DNA from 2 places in the Ruminococcus sp. Marseille-P328 genome. Region 1 is predicted to be linked to the other one. Evidence: riboswitches for the same ligand, from Rfam matches in the RefSeq annotation. Region 1 holds a riboswitch; the other holds the start of a gene.
What was found. Region 1 has a riboswitch for tetrahydrofolate ahead of folE (GTP cyclohydrolase I FolE). Riboswitches for the same ligand answer to the same signal wherever they lie in the genome.

Region 1 (3,424 bases):
GATAGACACCATGGTTGGCAAAAATTTCCAGTTCTTTAATTTCTATTTTATCAAATCTGGTTTCATCCATAACAGTTGTTCCTTTCTGTTGACTATTTACAATTTTGAGGAATTTGAACGCAATCGTTTCGCGACTGCGTTCATGAGCAAGTAGCAAAGCGGATTGCGAATGTCCTCTTTACTCTCAATTACAACCCCAAATTGCTTCTGTCATCTGGATCACGCGTCTGTTCTCCTTGACATCATGAACACGCACAAAAGAACAGCCCTTCATCACACCAATTACACTGGTAGCCAGTGTTCCCTCTACACGCTGGTCTACAGGCAGGTCAAGTGCCAGTCCGATCATCGACTTGCGTGAGGTGCCAAGAAGAACCGGAAAGCCCAGATTCTTAAAAAGCTCCAGATAATTCATAGTTTCCAGATTCATCTCAAATGTTTTTCCAAATCCAACCCCTGGATCGAGAATGATTTTCTCATCTTTGATTCCTGCTTTTCTTGCAAGATTGACACATTCCTGTGTCTCAGAAAGCATATCAATGAGAAAATTGTTATATTCTGTATTGGACTTATTGTGCATGAGACAGCATGCAACATCATATTTGGCAATTACAGCTCCCATTTCAGAATCATATTTTAATCCCCAGATATCGTTGACCAGATCTGCACCGGCCTGAATCGCACTTTCTGCCACGCTGCTTTTGAAGGTATCTACAGAAATGGGAATGTCAAAACGTTTTCTGACCGCTTCGATAACGGGCAAAACTCTCTGAGCTTCTTCCTCTGCACTGACCGGCGTGTGTCCGGGACGCGTAGACTCCCCGCCAATATCGATAATATCCGCACCATCCGCGATCATGGCTTCTGTATGCCGCAAAGCTTCATCTAAATGATTCCATTTCCCGCCATCGGAAAAAGAATCAGGAGTAATATTTAAAATTCCCATTATATAAGTGTGATTTTGTGTATCAAAAAAACGATTTCCAATTTTCATAAATAGAAACCATCCTTTCTGTTAGATTTTTTAGAAGGCTTAATATTCAATTGTCAGATTTTTTTTCTCAGAAGGCCAGTAACATTCTGAAGCTGCTGAACATGAAAAACAATTTCTGGACTTTTTATCAGCCTTATATAGCAGCATAGCCAACACATTATCAGATCCATCCGTCCTGTGCTGACTGATCGCAGATAATATTTCCTCTTTTTCCTGCTCTTTAAAATGCAGATCTGCCAGAATCTTTCCGGCTATTTCAGCTCCTGCAATGTCATGAGAAATACCCGACAGATATTGCTGCGCACGGCCAATGTCATGAAGAAGAGCAGTGGCATAAATGATTTCCCTGGACAGATTAAGCTTGTTTTCCAGAGAATAAATATACATCAGCCTGGCAACATCCAGAAAGTGTTCCGGCGTATGTCTGCAGAAAATACGATCTTTTTCAAGCTCCTGTATTTTCTCACAGTGCTTTTGATAAAGGGGATGCCGCCAGATTAAAGAAATACGGTTTGTTTCAGAAAAAGAACTGCTCATTTTCCGACCATGGAAAGGAACATTTTCTGCAGCTCCTTATCTTCTTTGAAGGCTCCGCGGGTTACAGTTGTAATTGTTTTGCTTCCTGGCTTTTTAACGCCTCGCATGGTCATGCAGGTGTGTTCTGCTTCCAGCATAACCATAATTCCCTTCGGAGAGAGGGCACGCTCCAGAGCGTCCGCAATCTGTACTGTGAGGCGTTCCTGGATCTGCGGTCTTCTGGCATAAACCTCTACCGTACGTGCCAGCTTGCTTAATCCTGTGACTTTTCCATCGGGAATATAAGCCAGGTGCGCCTTACCATAAAAAGGCATCAGATGATGCTCGCACATAGAGTAAAAAGTAATATCTTTTTCCAATACGATCTCATTATTTTCTACTGGAAACTGCTTCAGTAAATGGTGATCTGCTTCCTGATCGAGACCACCGTAAATTTCCTCGCACATACGTGCAATTCTGTCGGGAGTATCAATCAGTCCCTCCCGGGTAATATCCTCACCGATTCCTTCCAGAAGCAGGCGGATGGCCTGTTCTACTTTTTGTTTGTCAACCATTAAAAATAACCTCCTTTGTATTTGATTGCGGAGACTATCCTTTTTTGATAAAACCGGGGAAGGATTTTCGAATTCGAATATCTGCCTGCTTAATACGCAAAAAAGGATATCTCCAATTGTGATAGAATGTATGTCGAAAACATTCCCTTGAGCCTGTTAAAAAACGTTTCCACAAATCGCAATGTGCATCTTGCAGAAAGCTCCTTTCGGGCAGGCTCTGACACAATATGAGATATCCCTCTTATAGTGCTTGCAACGGGTGCGGATAATATACCGTAAGACGTGCTTTTCGTTTCAGTGACAACTCCCCATTCACCGAACACTTGACGCATAAAATCCTATTTTGCATATCATTCATTTCGAAAGTTAGTATATCACGTCTTTTGGGAATAGAAAAGTGTTTTTTCTTAAACAGGTTGCGAAAGGGTAACGTGGATATTATAATAGGAATAGACAAAATTCACTGGAAGGAGTCAGTTTTATGACAGTTAAAGAACGAATCACCGCACTTCGGGAAGTAATGGCAGAGAAGAAAATAGATGCTTATCTTGTTCCCACAGATGATTTTCATGCATCTGAATATGTAGGAGAATACTTTAAGTGCAGAAAATATATTACAGGTTTTACCGGATCTGCCGGCAGAGCAGTCATCATGCAGGATATGGCTGGATTGTGGACAGATGGAAGATATTTCATCCAGGCGGCCGCACAGCTGGAGGGAACGGGTGTAGAGCTTTTTAAAATGGGAGAACCAGATGTTCCCACTGTGCACCAGTTTCTGGAAGAAAAATTAGGCGAGGGAATGTGCCTTGGTTTTGACGGAAGAACCGTCAGCGCCGAAGAAGCAGATGAACTGGCCGAACTTCTTGCAAAAAAAGGAGCCACTCTTCAGACGGATTCTGATCTGGTAGGAGAAATCTGGGAAGATCGTCCGGCACTTTCCTGCGAACCGGTTATGGAACTGGATGTAAAATGGGCAGGCGAATCCCGTGCTGACAAATGTGGAAGAATCCGTAAATCAATGGAAGAGAAAGGTGCAGATGGATTTGTACTGACTTCTCTGGATGACATTGCATGGCTGCTGAATATTCGTGGCGGCGATGTACATTGCTGTCCGGTTGTTCTCTCTTATTTGGTCATGACCAAAACAGAAATCAGGCTGTTTGCAAATGAAAAAGCATTTTCGGCTTCAATTCTGGACGCATTATCTAAGGATGGCGTAACCATTTTGCCCTATGACAGCATTTATGAATATGTAAAAACATTTGAGAAAGACATGACAGTTCTTCTTTGTAAAAAGAAAGCCAACTGTCGTCTGGTAAACAGTATTCCGAAGGAA
Region 2 (3,424 bases), on a different contig from region 1:
GCCATCGCCAGTTTGAAGTGTGACGGTATTTGCTGTATGGCCTATAATTGTACCGCTGACTGAGCTGGTAATTTCCCGGCTTCCAAGAGAATCCGGATCATCACCGGTGACTGCTGTAACAGTAACACCATCCAGTGAATTTCCCTGAAATTGTCCAGTGCAAGTTATGGTTACATAGGAGCCTGGTGCTGTTCCACCTTTAAAGTAAGAAGGAATCTGAGACAAGTCCACATTTATTGTGCTGTCAGAGCCAGAGGGAAGAACTGTGAGCGTATTCAGGGAAATATTCTGAATTTCTGCATGAATCTGCTGTTCTTTTGCTGAGTCATCGGCAGAAACTTGTGCAGGATCTGGTGTTGGTGTTGGATCTGGAAGTGTAAGCGGATCAATATCTGAAATGCTTAGTACTTTCAGATGACTGGCATTAAGAGAAGAACTTTGGGTATCCTGACTGGAAGCAAACTTGCCTTTAAAATGAATGTATACCCATACACCGGTGCGGATGCCATTCTGATAATATTGTTCAGTTCCAGTGATTGGATAGGTGGCTGTTTTGCCTTTTTTATTTTTTATGGTAATGGTATTTGGAGTCAGACTCTGTACTTCCCCATAGGCCTTTCGTACTTCCAGCTGATGCTTTTTGTGAAAGTCGTCTACTACTTTCAATGCTTTTACAGTGCTGGTATCCTTGTTAGAGAGCTGACCCTCATAAATGACACTGATTTCATCTCCAGTGATCATGCCATCTTCGCATTCCAAAGTTGCTTCAGAAAGATCAAAAACGTAAGTTTGTTCCTGACTTTCCATAGTCAGGGTGGCACCGGTGAAATCCTTAAGGGTTCCTTTGATTTCATCCATATAAACACGCTGTTTGGGCGTTTCTGAAGTGTTCTGTAAGGTGGTTTCACTCTGATCAGAAGTAGAAGTATAGCTGGTGATTATATCACCGGCAGTACATCCTGACAGAGAGAACAGTACCAAAGAGCCAAGTAATAGTTTTGTGAAATTTTTCATTGTTGCTTTGTATCCTCCGAATCCGGAAATGGTACAGGAAGAAAATCGAAAACCTCTCGGCATGCATTCCATTCCTCCGAGTTATCTGGCATACGATAGCCAAGTCCTGTACATTCTGTAGTAGCATTTGTATTCATGTAATTATTATAAAAAACATTGTAAGGATTCTGTAGTGGCGACTGTTTTTGGCAGGATGATTTGTTTGTGGATTTTATATTCATAGAAACACTCCTTTTTGTCAAATATTTTTCCTATATAAGGGAAGATATTCTTAGAATATGCGAAAAAGAGGAGAGTATGCACAAACATTTGTCAGTGAACAGTAACGCGCTTCGCGATGCACAGAAATCATGCATTCGCATGATTTCGCGCTAAGATTCTCGGGTTTTCTGTGAACTTTGTTCACAAAAAACACTCGCGGAACATTACCAGTAAACAGTAACGACTAATTTATTTATGTGAATATTATAACAAATACATATTGAAATTTCTATATTTTGTGCTATAATCATTTTAAATAAATAATAGCGAAGTAGGAATTTATGCGTCAAGTGTTCATTGGCTGGGGAGTCGCCGTGAAACGAAAAGCAGCAGGACTGTTTACGATATATTTTCCGCACCCGTTGCTACATGTGAGAACATCTCATAATGTGGAGGGATTATTATTTATGGTAACTACTCTGTTATTTTAATCATTATGGAGGTGTTTTTTTTATGCGTAAAAACAAACAGACATGGAGTGTTAAGACTCTTGTATTCCTTGCACTGCTGGTAGCAATCCAGCTTGTGCTGTCACGCGTTCTGGTAATTGATCTTGGTGTATATCGAATTACATTGGGAACTGTCGCCACTGTATTGGCAGGTCTTTGGATGGGACCTGTAGCTGGTGGTGTAGAAGGTGCTGTTGCCGATATCATTGGATGTTTTATGAAAGGCTATGGAGTTAATCCACTGATTACTTTATCAGCAGTTGCCTGGGGTGTGATCCCCGGACTGGCTGGAAAACTAATGGCTGAAAAGAACAGAAAAGTAAAGACTGTTGTTATGTGTGTCGCAATTGCAGTCTCTGGCGTAGTGGGAACACTTGGACTGACCACTGCAGGACTGGTAATGATCGGAGCAAACTTCTATGCAATTATGCCAGGACGTCTTGTACAGTTTGCAATCATGACTCCAATCTACTGCGTACTTACCAGTCTTCTTTATTTCAGCCCGCTTACAGGCATGGTTGTAGGAAACATAAGACCTGCTAAGCTGGAGAAGAAGACCGTATAAATGGCAGCAGTCCAGGAGCTGAATTATATACAAAACCCCAAATTAAATAATATGGCATAAGATGGATTATGAAGCAATGCACTTACTGGAAAGTTGATTGTTTGAGAAATCAACTTGTTGAATAAGTCAAAAAATACGATTCCCAAATAAAAGGCTGTGATCAGGATAAACACTGATCGCAGCCTTTTTTAAACATGTTCTGAAAAGTTTTCAGTTTGTATGTGTCTGAACCCGGAACCAATAGGTGTAGAGATAATGAAGTCCAAGTGATTCATAAAGATTACGTGCTGGAGTGTTTCCCTCTACTACCTGAAGATAGGCCTTAGTTGCGCCTTTCTTTTTTCCTTCTTTTAGAAGTGCAGTACAAATCTGACGAGCATAACCCTTGTGTCTGAAATCTTCGCGAACATGGATAGCGTACAATCCAATATAATTTCGATCCAGAATGCCAAGCCCGGTTGCAATAATTTTTCCGTTACTCCAGATGGAGGCGCATACGGTGTCTTTTACGATGGCATGATACATGGATGGAACTACAGCACGGTGAACAGGATTAATGGTGCCTTTCAGATCAAAAAGACTTTCAATCCAAATATCTGGAATATCGTCAGTAAGAGTTACCAGATCGCAAGGCGCAGAAAGATCTGCTCCATCCAGTGAGGCTGCCATAACATTTGTTGTATGCTGGATTTCGTAGTTGCGGTTTTCCAGAAGATAATCAAAATCCGGAGAAACCAGAGGACTGATCTTAAAAATTGCAGGGCTGCCCAGTCGGGCATACTCTGCTTCGCAGAAAGAAACCTTTTCCCTCCAGGAAAGGGTAGAAGTTCCGAACTGCTCCACACTGTTTGTTCTATGTGTATAAAAATAGGAAAAACGGAGAATCCATCCATCATAAAGCTCCATTTTATGGGAGGGCCATGCATTTAGTGACATATCTTCAATTTCTTTAATGATTTTATCCATAAAAAAACCTTCTTTTATAAGTTTAGGGTCATTATACATAATTGTATCCAGCAATGCAACTGAAAATAGTCTGTTATAAGACAGATTGCTTTTTACACATCTTGCAGAAAGCCTTTTTCAAACACGCTCTAGTACATCGTTTCGTAAATAACTATACCAATCGCGTAGG

Region 2: linked by a shared signal. The riboswitch ahead of ACESTK_RS07030 (folate family ECF transporter S component) and the one ahead of folE (GTP cyclohydrolase I FolE) in region 1 are both predicted to bind tetrahydrofolate.

The regions. Positions count from the first base shown of each region.
Region 1 is NZ_CAXUBQ010000024.1:63,991-67,414, forward strand. It holds gene folK (2-amino-4-hydroxy-6-hydroxymethyldihydropteridine diphosphokinase) at 1-70, opposite strand, end outside; gene folP (dihydropteroate synthase) at 185-994, opposite strand; gene ACESTK_RS16055 (HD domain-containing protein) at 1,034-1,531, opposite strand; gene folE (GTP cyclohydrolase I FolE) at 1,528-2,085, opposite strand; THF riboswitch at 2,337-2,433, opposite strand; gene ACESTK_RS16065 (aminopeptidase P family protein) at 2,567-3,424, shown strand, end outside.
Region 2 is NZ_CAXUBQ010000007.1:107,148-110,571, forward strand. It holds gene ACESTK_RS07025 (hypothetical protein) at 1-1,014, opposite strand, end outside; THF riboswitch at 1,541-1,642, shown strand; gene ACESTK_RS07030 (folate family ECF transporter S component) at 1,729-2,289, shown strand; gene ACESTK_RS07035 (N-acetyltransferase) at 2,500-3,255, opposite strand.